DNA from 2 places in the Exiguobacterium sp. s80 genome. Region 2 is predicted to be linked to the other one. Evidence: riboswitches for the same ligand, from Rfam matches in the RefSeq annotation. Region 2 holds a riboswitch; the other holds the start of a gene.

Region 1 (6,488 bases), on a different contig from region 2:
AGGTCATGATAAGCGATATGCAATTGATCCTACAAAGCTTCAAAACTTAGGGTGGGAACCTAAATTTAAATTTGAGGAGGGGCTTAAACAAACGATTGAATGGTATCTTGGTAACAAAAAGTGGTTGAATGACATATCAACTGGAGAATATAGAGAATATGAAATTGATTGTCAAAAAACTGAAAAATCAAGATAGAATAGGAATGAATAAGAATGAAAATCACAGTAGCAGGAACAGGATATGTCGGTCTTTCAATGGCCGTTTTACTCGCACAGCATAATGAAGTCACATCGATTGATATCATTAAAGAACGTGTCGAGCTTGTCAATGACCGCAAATCGCCAATCGTTGACGGGGAAATCGAAAACTTCTTACAAAATAAAGAATTAAATCTGCATGCGACAACTGATAATTTTGAAGCGTACAAAGATGCTGAATTTGTCATTATTGCGACTCCGACGGATTACGATCCAACACGGAACTACTTTAACACTCGGACCGTTGAGAGTGTCATTGCAACAGTCCTTGCCATCAATCCGGATGCGACGATGGTCATTAAATCGACGGTACCGGTTGGCTACACACAAGAGCTAAAAGAGAAATTCGATACACCGAACATCGTATTCTCACCTGAGTTCTTACGTGAAGGGCAGGCACTGCATGACAATCTTTACCCATCACGTATTGTCGTCGGTGAACAATCGGAACGGGCGCAACGGTTTGCTGATCTCTTACTTCAAGGAGCCATTAAAAAGAATGTGCCGATTCTTTTGACGGATTCAACAGAAGCGGAAGCAATCAAGTTGTTCTCCAATACGTATTTAGCGATGCGTGTCGCTTTCTTTAATGAACTCGATACATATGCGGAAGTACGTAACCTTGATACAAAACAAATCATTGAAGGTGTCGGGCTCGATAGTCGGATCGGCAATCACTACAACAACCCATCATTCGGATATGGCGGTTACTGCTTACCGAAAGATACGAAGCAGTTACTCGCGAACTATGATGAAGTACCGAACAACATCATCGGGGCGATCGTCGAAGCGAACCGGACACGGAAAGACTATATTGCCGATACAATCATCAAACAAAATCCGAAAGTCGTCGGTGTCTATCGTCTAACTATGAAAACGGATTCCGATAACTTCCGCGCCTCATCGATTCAAGGGATCATGAAACGCATCAAGGCGAAGGGGATTGAAGTAACGGTCTTCGAACCCGTCTTGACGGAAGATACATTCTACAATTCACGCGTCATCCGCGATCTTGAAGCGTTTAAACAAGAGTCGGATGTGATTCTTTCGAACCGGATGCATCCGGAATTGAGTGATGTTGAAGATAAAGTCTATACACGTGATTTGTATAGTCGCGACTAAATAGAACAAAAGTAAAGATTTATAAGCATGAAAAGAGGTCCAAGCGATAACTATCGCCTGGACCTCTTTTTGCGTTCGATGTTTCAATTCGTTGACCTGCCTCTGAAAAGTGACCGGTTTTGTTTTGTGCATCCTGTATAATTGTGTCATGCAGGAGCACTCAGAATTGGAATTGATTAATCGGTTATGAGATTATATTCAAGTGGATTAGAATTTATTGTAATTCAGCGTCTTGTTTGATTTTAAGTGAATGAACCCATTCTTTTTCGCGTACTGCGCACTTTTCGCACCTTGCTTAGAAGAAATCGTCAATGTCTTGATGTCTTCTTCTTCGTTCAACTCCTGAAGATCTGTCATCCGGTCTTTTGACCATTGGTCTTTTGCGACCGTCGAGTAGTTGAAGCTTTCCCACATGATGCCGTCGATGTACGGGTACGTATGGTATTTTAATGTCCCGAAGCCCCAGTTTTGAATCAATGAGAGGTCCGCATGTTTCGTCTTGACGCTCTTTAAGAAGTTCGTCATCGCGACTTGCTGCTGCTCAAGAATCTTTGGTTGGTCGGCATGTTCGTTGTCGATGTCGCCGACTGTATCCAGGAAGACACCGTCGAGTCCTTTATTGACGACTTGCTTTTCGACTTCTTGCATGAGGACCGCTTGGTAATGCTTCGAGTTGATGTCCATTAAGTACGAATCCCATTCCGCGTAGTGGACACGTTGTCCACCTCGTTTAAAGAAATCAGAATTGCTTAACTTTGCCATCAATTCCGTGTTCCAGTTGTCGGCTTCCATCGTGTTGATGTAGCCATAGACTTTCGTGCCGTACTTTTGAATTTCTGCGATTTGTTTCGCTGAGTAAAAGACCGGTTCGATGATCATGACATCGTACTTTTGCATCTTCTTGATTTTTGATTTCGTCGGTGCATCGTAGTAGACCTTATACGAGCTGACGGAATCGAGTGGATTCGTTGATTGAGCTTTGCCCGTGATTGGTGTCATTAGTAACACTCCTAAAAAAAGAATGCACAAAAAAGACGTCACGCGTTTGAGTGAGATAATACCCATGGTTAGTAGCCTCCTGATTTTTATCAGAGAGCGGCTGCGGCATTGCAGACTGGCGATCGGTATCCGAAGATCGACGACCCATGTCTTTGCGCCCTTACTTTTCAGTAAGTTTGCCCTTCTCGATATTTAGTTGTAATTGCCTGTTTGACTAAATCTTACCACTGCTAACAAAAATGTAAATAACTATTTTAAGGAGAGTGTGCCATGATTTACACACAGCATAGAAATACAGTCAAATGGATAGAAATGCTAGCTAGTATTTTACTTATCGGTTTCTTTGACTATATGTTTAGCCTTTCGGTCTCGAATTGGGCAATTGATCCGTTAATCTTTTATATTTTATTGTTCGCCCTCCGCTACGGGCTGCTCGGGGCGTTCGTCAGTTTCACGATGACGATGCTGTACCACCTGTTTTTCCTGTCGGTCGAAGGATCGGACATTCTCCTATTTTTATACGACCGGACGGAACTGAGCTGGATCATCTTCCACTTCCTCGTCGCAATGGTCTGCGGGATTTTCAGTACCTCGTTCCAGGAACGGTACTTGTCGTTACGGCTCCGCCACGAAGAAGTCGTCGAAGAAAACAACCACTTGCTCGAGACGGTCGAAAAGCTCCGGCTGTCGCAGTCGACGATGCAAAAGAAGGTCCTCGACTCGGATCATACATTAACGAAAATCTACCAAGTCGGACTCGAGCTCGACCAAACGGCGGCCGACATCGTCCGCGATCGCCTCGTCGATGTCTTGAAACGTTCGTTCAAGGCAGAGAATCTTGCCATCTATCACGTCGATGCGTCAAAACGGACGTTACGACTCCACGTCCGGTTCGGTGAGAAAGAGGTCTTGCCGCAAACACTATTCATCGATCCGTCGACCGGCATCTATCAACGGATGTTCAAGACGAATGCGATCTCAATCCGGACGATGGACGAGACGGACGTCCCGTTACTGATCGCACCAATCCGCTACGACGGGAAGATTCAAGAGGTCGTCGTCATCCAGGCGATCGACTTCAACCGCCTGACGAGTTATGAGATGAACATCATGCAGTTGATTCTCGACTGGACCGGGACACGAATCGAAAAAGCGTTGACGATGGAATGGAATGCGTCGCGTGGTGATTTGATTGAAGGGACACGGATTTATCAAATCGAGCCATTCAATAAAAAAGTCGCACTCCAACAACACCGAGCTGAACAGTACGATCAGCCGTACAGTACGGTCGTCCTGCCGGTCGAACAGGTCCGGCTGTCGTTGATTGAAATGGAATTAATCCTACGCCAGTCGATGCGGGAAATCGACATCATCGGCTATGACGAGACGAATCAAATGCTCCACTTCCTCTTACCGGGAACACCGCAAGAGAACGCTGAAGGATTCAAGCAACGGATTAAAGAGTTGTTCGCACGAAAAGGAGGGAATCTTGGATGATTTTCTTCGTCCTGTTATTTTTTCTGATTCATGCCGTCATCGTCTTCCTCGTCGCGAAACTGATCACGGCACGGATGGATCCGGCACAGCGCGGTCTCGTCAAATGGATCGCCCTGATCTGTTATTTCGTCCCGCTGCTCGGTGAACTGTTCGGTCTCGTCAGTTGGCTGATCGCAAGACGATACGCGTCAGACAAGACGTTGCTCGACTACGATGACTACATCGAGTTCGACGTCGTCAACCTGGAAGGACTGCAACAACAGGCGGCCGACAACATCGATTTGGTGCCGATGGGCGAAGCGATGGCGATGGACGCGAAGGAACGGAAACAATCGATCGTCCGCTTGACGACGACATCGATTGCCGATTCCGGGAAGTACCTTCAGTTCGGGCTCGACCATGCCGACTCGGAGACGGTCCACTACGCCGCGACGGTCCGCAATACGTTATATGACCGGTACGAAGCGACGATTAAAAGTCGGGAGGAACAACTTAATCCGGGTCATGTCACGACGTATTACCACTTGATTGACGCCTTCGAAGCCTTCATCGAAAGTGGACTGCTCGACGACAGCATGCAAAAACGGATCTTTGATCGGTTCGGATCGTATTTACAAGACATGCGGATCCAGTATACGACGGACGCGACGTGCTTGAAGGCGTGCGGCAAGCTCGCACTCGCAAAAGGCGATGTCGCGGACGGACTCGCCTACTATGAACGCTTGATCATGCATTACCCGGAGCAAGCGGACGGCTACCTGCTGGCAATCGAATATCACTTCACGAGAGGTGACTGGACGAAGCTGGCACCGCTCGTGACACAACTGAAAACACACGTCGCACCGGACGACATTCCGGACGACAAACGCTACATTTTGGACCGGCTGGAAGGAGTGGAACTATGAAAAAATCGATCACGACCTACGTCGTCGCCGTCTTCGCGATTCTGCTCGTCACGATCGGCGTCGTCCAGTTGTTACGTCTTGATTATGGACATCGCCTGATTCCGACCGAGGAGACGCAACAAAAGACGTTTCAGACGATGTCGGGCAAGGAGGGACAGATGGACGGAGAACCGTTACAAGTCTATATCCATCAGGATAAAGGCGAGCTCTCAAAAAGTGTCTTGACGAACTTTAAATATGCACTGAAGTACGCGAAAGTCCCGTATACGAATATCTCAATCAAAGAAATCGAGCAATTGGAGCCGTCCGAGCGGACCGTGCTTGTTTTAGCGGGGGAGCACTCGCGTGACTGGCCATACGAAACGATTCGTCAATTCGTCAAGGACGGTGGACGGCTTTATATCGCAGCACGCTTCATTAACGAAGACTGGGCGGAACTCGTCGGGGTGAAACAGTTCGGTGATTTCAAAGACGGCATCAACGGATTAATCTTCAAGGAAGAAATTTTCCCAGGTTTCGTCGATCTGCCGGACTCGTCAAACTTGTTCGCCCACAGTATCGCCGACGTCGAGCTGCTACCGCAAGCGAACGTCAAAATCACGGCGTCCGGTGAACCGATTCTTTGGACATCAGCGTACGGCAAGGGAACAGTCCTGTTCTGGAACACGACGTCGCTCGCTGAGAAAAACTCACGCGGTTTAATGCTCCAGACGTTATCGTTATTGTTCCCGTCATTCGTCAGTCAACAGGCGGCGATCAAAGTGACGCATCTCGATGACTTCCCGTCACCGGTCCCCGGGAATACGAACGCCGCAATCGAGAAGACTTATAACCGGACGATCAAGGAGTTCTTTAAAGAAATCTGGTGGCGTGACATGAAACGAATCGCCGACGAACAAGATGTTACCTATACCGGGTTCATCATCGGCAGCTATAAGAATACGACGGAAGAGACGACGGAAGACTTGTCGGAGAAAATCCGCACCCCGATGCTCAACTATGGGCGGGGTCTGCTGAAGATGGGCGGGGAAATCGGACTGCACGGCTTCAATCACCAGCCACTCGTCGTTGCCGGTGAGACGCTTGATCCGAACCTTGGTTACGTCCCGTGGAAGAATCAGGACGAGATGGAGAGTGCGTTAAAGAAAGTCATCGGGACGCACGACTATTACTTCCCGAACGAGTCGATTCAAAGTTATGTCCCACCGTCGAACATCATCAACGAGACGGGTTTGACAGCACTTAATGATGTCTTTAAAGACGAGTTGATCGTCGCCTCACTCTACTCGGGTGATCCCTCGATGGGTAGCTATATCCAGGAGTTCGGACCGGATCCCGTCCATCAAAATCTGTATAACTTCCCGCGTATTTCGAGCGGCTACAACGAAACGGCAAACGATACGTTCGTCATGGCGGACGCCGTCGCGAACTTCGGAATGTTTACCCACTTCATCCACCCGGATGACGTGCTAGACGAAGACCGGTCGAAAGGGAAGGGCTGGGCAGAGATGGAGAAGACGATGGAAGAGATGTTCCGCGACGTCAAGACGATGTATCCGTACCTCGAGAGCTTGACCCAGTACGAAGCGTATGAAAAATACGTCCAGTACCAACAGTCGGACATCAACGTCACCTATACGGACAAGACGATTGAAATCAACGGGACGAATATGTTGAAGCCATCGGTCATGCTCGTCCGTGTCGCTC
Region 2 (6,488 bases):
GCACCGCAGCGACTTCGCGTGGTAACCGGATTTCCTGAATGATTTTTGCTTTATCGTTCAAGGGACCGAACGTCAAAGCGTTCCAGACCTCACGTATCGTCGTGTCGGCGGCACCGAACGTCATCGAGATCCAGAACATGACGACGAACAGGAGTAAACCGAACATGATTTTCAGTCCGAACGGGAATCGACCGGATGACATAGTTATCGTCTCACTTTCATTAGATAGTCAAAAAGGAGGGACCGAAAAATCGGTTCCCTCCTTATTTTTGTTACGCGCCAAGGAAACTTTTCTTGAAGAACTCGAGCTGACGTTCGAGCGTCAATGGATCATTGAAGTAAAATTCTTTCGAATCGACTTCGAAGACGTGGTTGTTTTTAACAGCAGGAATATTTTTGTATGTGTCTGTTTCTGTGAACGAGTTATCTGCTTCTGCCGTCTTACTGAAGATGAGGTAATCCCCTGCATATTCAGGTAAGACTTCCGGTGATAGCGCGTAATAGCCGTCTTTTAAAGCCATTTCCGTAACTTTTTCCGGCATCTTCAATTTCATTTCCTGGTAGAGGATTTCTGTACCGCGTCCCCAGTTGTCGCCGAAGACGTAAAGCTGTTTATCGAAGCTTTCGATGACAGAGACCGTCGCATCGTCACCGATTTTGGCTTTAATCTCTGTTCCGGCGTCCGCTGCGCGTGTTTGGAAGTCTTTGACCCAATCGCGTGCTTCTTGTTCTTTATTGAGCAATTTACCGATTTCGATATGTTGTGTCAAATAGTCGACTTTGCCGTACGTGTACGTGACGGTTGGAGCGATTTCTTTAAATTTATCGATGTTTTTCGTTGTATTGTAGCCGATGATGAGATCGGGTTCGAGTTCGATGACTTTTTCGACGTTTTCTTCTGATACTTCCTGGACGTCTTTCAAATCAAACTTCGGATTCGATTTTGACCACGAATCGACACCGACGAGAGGGACGTCGAGTGCCATGACGTTTCCGGCGAAACCGGCAAGGACGACGACGCGTTTCGGATCAGCCGGGACTTCGACGTCACCTTCTTCCGATTTATAGGTGATCGTTTCTTTTTTCGTATCGGAAGACGTATCTTCTGTTTTATCTGTATTGCCGCAGGCGGCGATGACGAGCGCTAAGAGTAATAAAATCGGTAAGAGTACTAGTTTCTTCATGTGGTTAATCTCCCTTGATTAAGTTGTAGGTGACACACATCGGCTTATTCGTCCGTGGATCACGACCGATTTCGGCATCGATATGGAATACTTCTTTTAAGACGTCATGCGAAATGACTTCCTCGCACGTTCCGGCTTTGACGACTTCGCCTTCTTTCATCGCGATGATGTAGTCGGCGAAACGGGCGGCCTGATTTAAATCATGTAACACCATGACGATCGTCCGGCCTTCCGTCCGGTTGAGATGCTCGAGCAGCTCGAGGACTTCGAGCTGGTGGGCGAGATCAAGGTAAGTCGTCGGCTCATCGAGGAAGATGATATCCGTCTCCTGCGCCAGCGCCATCGCAATCCAGACGCGTTGCCGTTGACCACCGGACAAGGCGTCGACCGGACGGTGTTTGAATGCCGTCGTATCCGTTGCCTCTAACGCCCAGTCAATGATCTCGTAATCATGTTTCGTTAAACGACCAAATCCTTTTTGATAAGGAAAACGACCGTATGAGACGAGCTCTGCGACCGTTAGACCGCTTGCACTTTCCGGTGTCTGAGGCAGGATCGCCATTTTCCGGGCAAGCAGCTTTGTACTTTCCTTCGCAATATCGAGACCGTCAAGCAGGGCACGACCAGACTGATGGGGGATGATTCGGGTCATCGCTTTCAATAAGGTCGATTTACCGCAACCATTCGCACCGATGATTGTCGTGATTTGCCGATCCGGAATCTGAACCGTCAAGTCTTTGACGATGGTACGATCTCCGTATCCGATACTGATTTCTTCTGTTGCTAGACGTACCATACGCAGAGGCTCCTTCTCGTTTAAAGCTGTTTTCATTGATAATGATTATCACTATCGTCTTTCTAACCATACCAGTCTCATAAAAACGCTGTCAACATTTTTTCTTGTCTTCAAGAGATGTTCACGTTATCATTGGGAATGAGAATGATAATCAGTCGTAGTCGAGAGCGAGGAGTGAGTGAGATGGAACAGCAGGAATTGTTTGATGTAACGGTAATTGGTGGAGGCCCGGCCGGGTTATACTCGACTTTCTATAGCGGATTACGCGGGATGAAGACGAAAATCATTGAATACCAGGCAGAGCTTGGTGGCAAGATTCATGTTTATCCGGAGAAGATGATTTGGGATGTCGGGGGACAGCCGCCCATTACCGGAGCGAAGCTGATCGAGCAACTCGTCGAACAAGGCTTAACGTTTAATCCGTCCGTGCACCTGAATGAAAAAATCATTTCAATCGCAAAAGACGTATTCGGAAACTTCGTCCTCGAAGCGGAGTCGGGAGAAATTCATTATTCGAAGACAGTCATCGTCGCTGTCGGCGGCGGAATCCTCAATCCCCAAAAACTGAAGATTGAAGGGGCCGAACGGTACGAAGTGTCGAACTTGAACTATACCGTCAAATCGATTGAGCGGTTTAAAGATAAGACGGTCCTGATTTCAGGTGGCGGGAACTCAGCGATCGACTGGGCGAACGAGCTCGAACCGATTGCGAAAAAAGTTTACGTCACATACCGGAAAGACTGTTTCACAGGTCACGAGGCACAAGTCGACCAACTCGTCCGAAGCTCAGCCGTCTGTCTCCTCAACACGACGATTCATAAGTTGATCGCAAGCGACGATCACCACCGGATTGCGTCCGTCGAATTGATTGATTGTGCGACGGACGTGACAAACATCGTTGACGTCGATGAAGTCATCATCAACCATGGCTACGAACGGGAAGCAGAGTTGCTCGCGAACTCGGAACTCGACATCAAACAAGTCGACGACTTTTACATCGCCGGTAACGCGTCGAGCGAATCAAGTGTACCGGGATTGTATGCAGCAGGAGATATTTTGACGCATGACGGCAAGGTGAACTTGATTTCGGGTACATTCCAGGACGCGGCAAACGCCGTCAACCGGGCGAAGCAGTTCATTGAACCGGATGCTGCCAAAGTCGCGATGGTCTCATCCCACAATGAAGTTTTCAAAAAACGGAACCGTGAATTGATTCAAGAAATGGTCAACGAAAAGTAAAAAACACCTGTCTTAAAGATCGCCCCTCGTCACATGGACGTCGGTCGTCTTTAGAGCAGGTGTTTTTTTTGTTTAAGGATTAATCTTCATCTTCATCTTCATGCTCGTCGTCCGAGTCATCATCTGAATCATCATCTTCGTCCTGACCTTGATCATCGTCTTGCTCGTCTTCTTCAACGTGACGGTGCTCTGATTTCGTTTCTTCGTGATCGAAGTACTCGAGTTCAATCTCCAACTCGTAAGAACCAGAGAGAGCGAATAAGCTGACGAGTTGTGCCCGTAATTCCTCTTCCGTCATCTTCGGATGTGACTCGATGAACTGAATCAATTGGCGGACACGGGTTTCATCGACCGTTGCGTCATTCGTTTTGACACGCAGCTGACTCTTCTTCTTTTTAAACTGGTATTTAATCTGACTTTGCATCGTCTCTGTCGCGAGAGCAATCTTCATTTTTTTCAGCATATCTTCATAGCGGTGACCGGCCTTGTTGCGTTCTTTGCCATCGAGAATTCCATCACCATCAGAATCCCGTTTATATGGTTTTGTCCCAAGCTCGAGTTCGATGTCGTTAGTTAAGCCATCACGGTCCGTATCTTCATGTGCGTCGCTGATCTTATCGCGGTCGCTGTCTTTCTTCCGTGGATTGAGTTTGAGCTTATATTCGGTGTAGTTGCTTAAGCCGTCATGGTCCGTATCTTGCTGCGCAAGTTTTTTCCCTTTAAGCTTGTACTTCTTTTCCCAGCTGTCATGGATTCCGTTCTTGTTGCGGTCATGCTTCGATGTTTTACTCTTCGCGTCGATTGAGCCGAGCGGCGTCAGCATCAAGGCACAAGCAAGACCGGCAGTAACGACATAATTGATTTTTTTCATGTGAACGTAGTCTCCTTTTGTGAACTTCGGTAACTGGCAAGCATAGCTTGAAGCGGTAGCCCCTATAGTTTTGCGTCACCACATTTCTGTGGGTTTGCCCGTTCGATTCCGGTGAAGAACCGTATCTTCAGTATAAGTGATTTGTTTCTATGGATAGATAAGGGTTTTTGATAATGAGTCAGTAAAATATATGTTTTGTACGAAGGTTAATTCATGAAAGAGATGCATGCGAAAAGATTTTTCTTCTCGTGCTTTCCTCGGGCGAGGCGTAAGCCGTTGCTTCTTGATTCTAGCGAACAAGAAGCAGGGTCTTACTTGCCTCTGACAGCGCAAGGGGTCTTGCGCTTTTTCCCGTAGGAGTCACGAGAAGTAACTCTTTTTTTGGTCACTTCGATTATTTCGAAACGGGAACAAGCTGACGATAGCGCGTCTAAAAAACTGTTCGCCTGATTTTCGATAAGGATACAGTGAGCAAGAGACAAAAAAATCCGCCCTTTCACGAACTGAATCGGTCAAGAGGCGGACAGGTTACTTATTCTTTATCATTTTTTTTGTTTTGTTCCTTCTCAATCATCTTCTTCGCAGCCATCCGGAAGCGGAAAATCAAGTAAAGACGGTAAAAGTCGATCGCTGCGAACAGTGTCAACAGAATCGTCCAAAAGTTAAAGACGGTTCCTGCCTCGATCGAGTTGCTGTACGCGAGGTACATGAAGAGAATACCGAACAGGGCATAAAATAATGCCATGAAGTTTGAGCCTTGGCGCATGAAAACACTACCTTTCGTAAGTTAAGTCATTGCATAGAGTGCGAGTACGACAATTCCGTTATTGAAAACGTGAATCGCAATCGGTGCTATGATGCGGCGCGTTTTGACGAAGACGAGTGAGAAAACAAAACTCATTGCGACATAAATCAAAAACTTGTTGTCTCCGTGGATGAACCCGAAGATAACACCACTGAGAACGAAGCTGAAGACGAAGTTCAGTTTTGTCGACAAGTTCCCGAACATAATGTGGCGGAATAAAAATTCTTCCATAATCGGTCCGAGTAAGACGACCATCAGCTGTAAAATCGGGATGACTTGGATTGCTTTCATGATGTCATCCGTATTTTGTGATTTCGCGACGTTTTCGAGTCCACCAGACATCCAGGCATCAAGAAGGTTGACGCTAATCAGTAAGGCGTACAGCAACACGATTCCGATCCCGATCCACTTTAATGTGTCGATCGGATCCGTCTGATTGCCCTCTGCTTTCCACTTCTGCCAGTCAGGACGAAGACAGAAGAACGAGACGATGACAGCGACGGTAAAGCCAATCGCCAGCCACCAGCCGACGACACTCGGAATTTGATTTTCAGGGATGAAGTATCTGAACGTACCTGGAACAAGCTGGACGATCAAATAAATCACAATCGGAATGATGTGACGGATTTGCCACTTATCAGCCATGTTGAACGGCAGATTGACGGAATTTTTCATCGGTCGGGACACAACTCCTTTGTATTAAAGGTACTGTCCCGATTGTAACAAACAAACCGGCCGGGCGCACGAATGGTGATGGTTCAAAGATGGCGATTTCGGGAAAACGGATAAGGGTTCAGGGTTGAATTTCGATTGAAAACCGTTTAAGATAAAAATATGTTAGCACTCCATTAAAGTGAGTGCTAAAAAACAGTCATTTTCAAGGAGGATGTTTCGCATGTTAAAACCACTTGGTGATCGCATCGTGATCGAAGTCGTTAAAAAAGAAGAAACAACACTCGGAGGAATCGTTCTTCCTGGGTCAGCGAAAGAAAAGCCACAAGAGGGTAAAGTCATCGCTGTCGGTACAGGCCGTGTGACAGAGCAGGGTGTACGTGTACCACTTGAAGTGAACGTCGGCGACCATGTCATCTACGCGCAGTACGCCGGGTCAGAAGTCAAAGTTGATGGCAATGAATACTTAATCTTACGCGAAAGCGATATTTTAGCAGTAGCACAATAATAAAAGGGGGATTTCAGTCATGGCAAAAGATATCTTATTCAGTGAAGAAGCACGCCGCGCGATGCTCCGCGGTGTCGACGCATTAGCAGACGCAGTCAAAGTGACGATCGGACCAAAAGGACGCAACGTCGTTCTCGAACGTAAATTCGGTTCACCACTCATCACGAACGATGGTGTGACGATCGCAAAAGAAATTGAACTTGAAGACCACTTTGAAAACATGGGTGCGAAGCTCGTCGCGGAAGTCGCGTCGAAAACGAACGAAATCGCAGGGGATGGTACGACAACAGCGACAGTCCTCGCACAAGCGATGATCCGTGAAGGACTCAAAAACGTCACAGCGGGCGCGAACCCGATGGTCATCCGTAAAGGAATCGAAAAAGCGGTCCGTCGTGCCGTCGAAGAGCTCCACG

The links. Region 2 has a riboswitch for cyclic di-GMP ahead of KNP94_RS13855 (hypothetical protein). Riboswitches for the same ligand answer to the same signal wherever they lie in the genome.
Region 1: it holds a riboswitch for cyclic di-GMP, as region 2 does, so the genes downstream of both, KNP94_RS13165 (glycoside hydrolase family 191 protein) here and KNP94_RS13855 (hypothetical protein) in region 2, are expected to answer to the same signal.

What each region holds. Positions count from the first base shown of each region.
Region 1 is NZ_JACSMP010000008.1:103,631-110,118, reverse strand. Features, by position in the region: gene rfbB (dTDP-glucose 4,6-dehydratase) at 1-196, shown strand, start outside; gene KNP94_RS13170 (nucleotide sugar dehydrogenase) at 214-1,380, shown strand; gene KNP94_RS13165 (glycoside hydrolase family 191 protein) at 1,588-2,379, opposite strand; cyclic di-GMP riboswitch class I at 2,486-2,570, opposite strand; gene KNP94_RS13160 (hypothetical protein) at 2,650-3,876, shown strand; gene KNP94_RS13155 (hypothetical protein) at 3,873-4,781, shown strand; gene KNP94_RS13150 (DUF2194 domain-containing protein) at 4,778-6,488, shown strand, end outside.
Region 2 is NZ_JACSMP010000009.1:108,164-114,651, reverse strand. Features, by position in the region: gene KNP94_RS13875 (FecCD family ABC transporter permease) at 1-202, opposite strand, end outside; gene KNP94_RS13870 (iron-hydroxamate ABC transporter substrate-binding protein) at 273-1,184, opposite strand; gene KNP94_RS13865 (ABC transporter ATP-binding protein) at 1,189-1,980, opposite strand; gene KNP94_RS13860 (NAD(P)/FAD-dependent oxidoreductase) at 2,164-3,219, shown strand; gene KNP94_RS13855 (hypothetical protein) at 3,299-4,090, opposite strand; cyclic di-GMP riboswitch class I at 4,116-4,199, opposite strand; gene KNP94_RS13850 (DUF4305 domain-containing protein) at 4,623-4,856, opposite strand; gene KNP94_RS13845 (CPBP family intramembrane glutamic endopeptidase) at 4,878-5,570, opposite strand; gene groES (co-chaperone GroES) at 5,791-6,075, shown strand; gene groL (chaperonin GroEL) at 6,095-6,488, shown strand, end outside.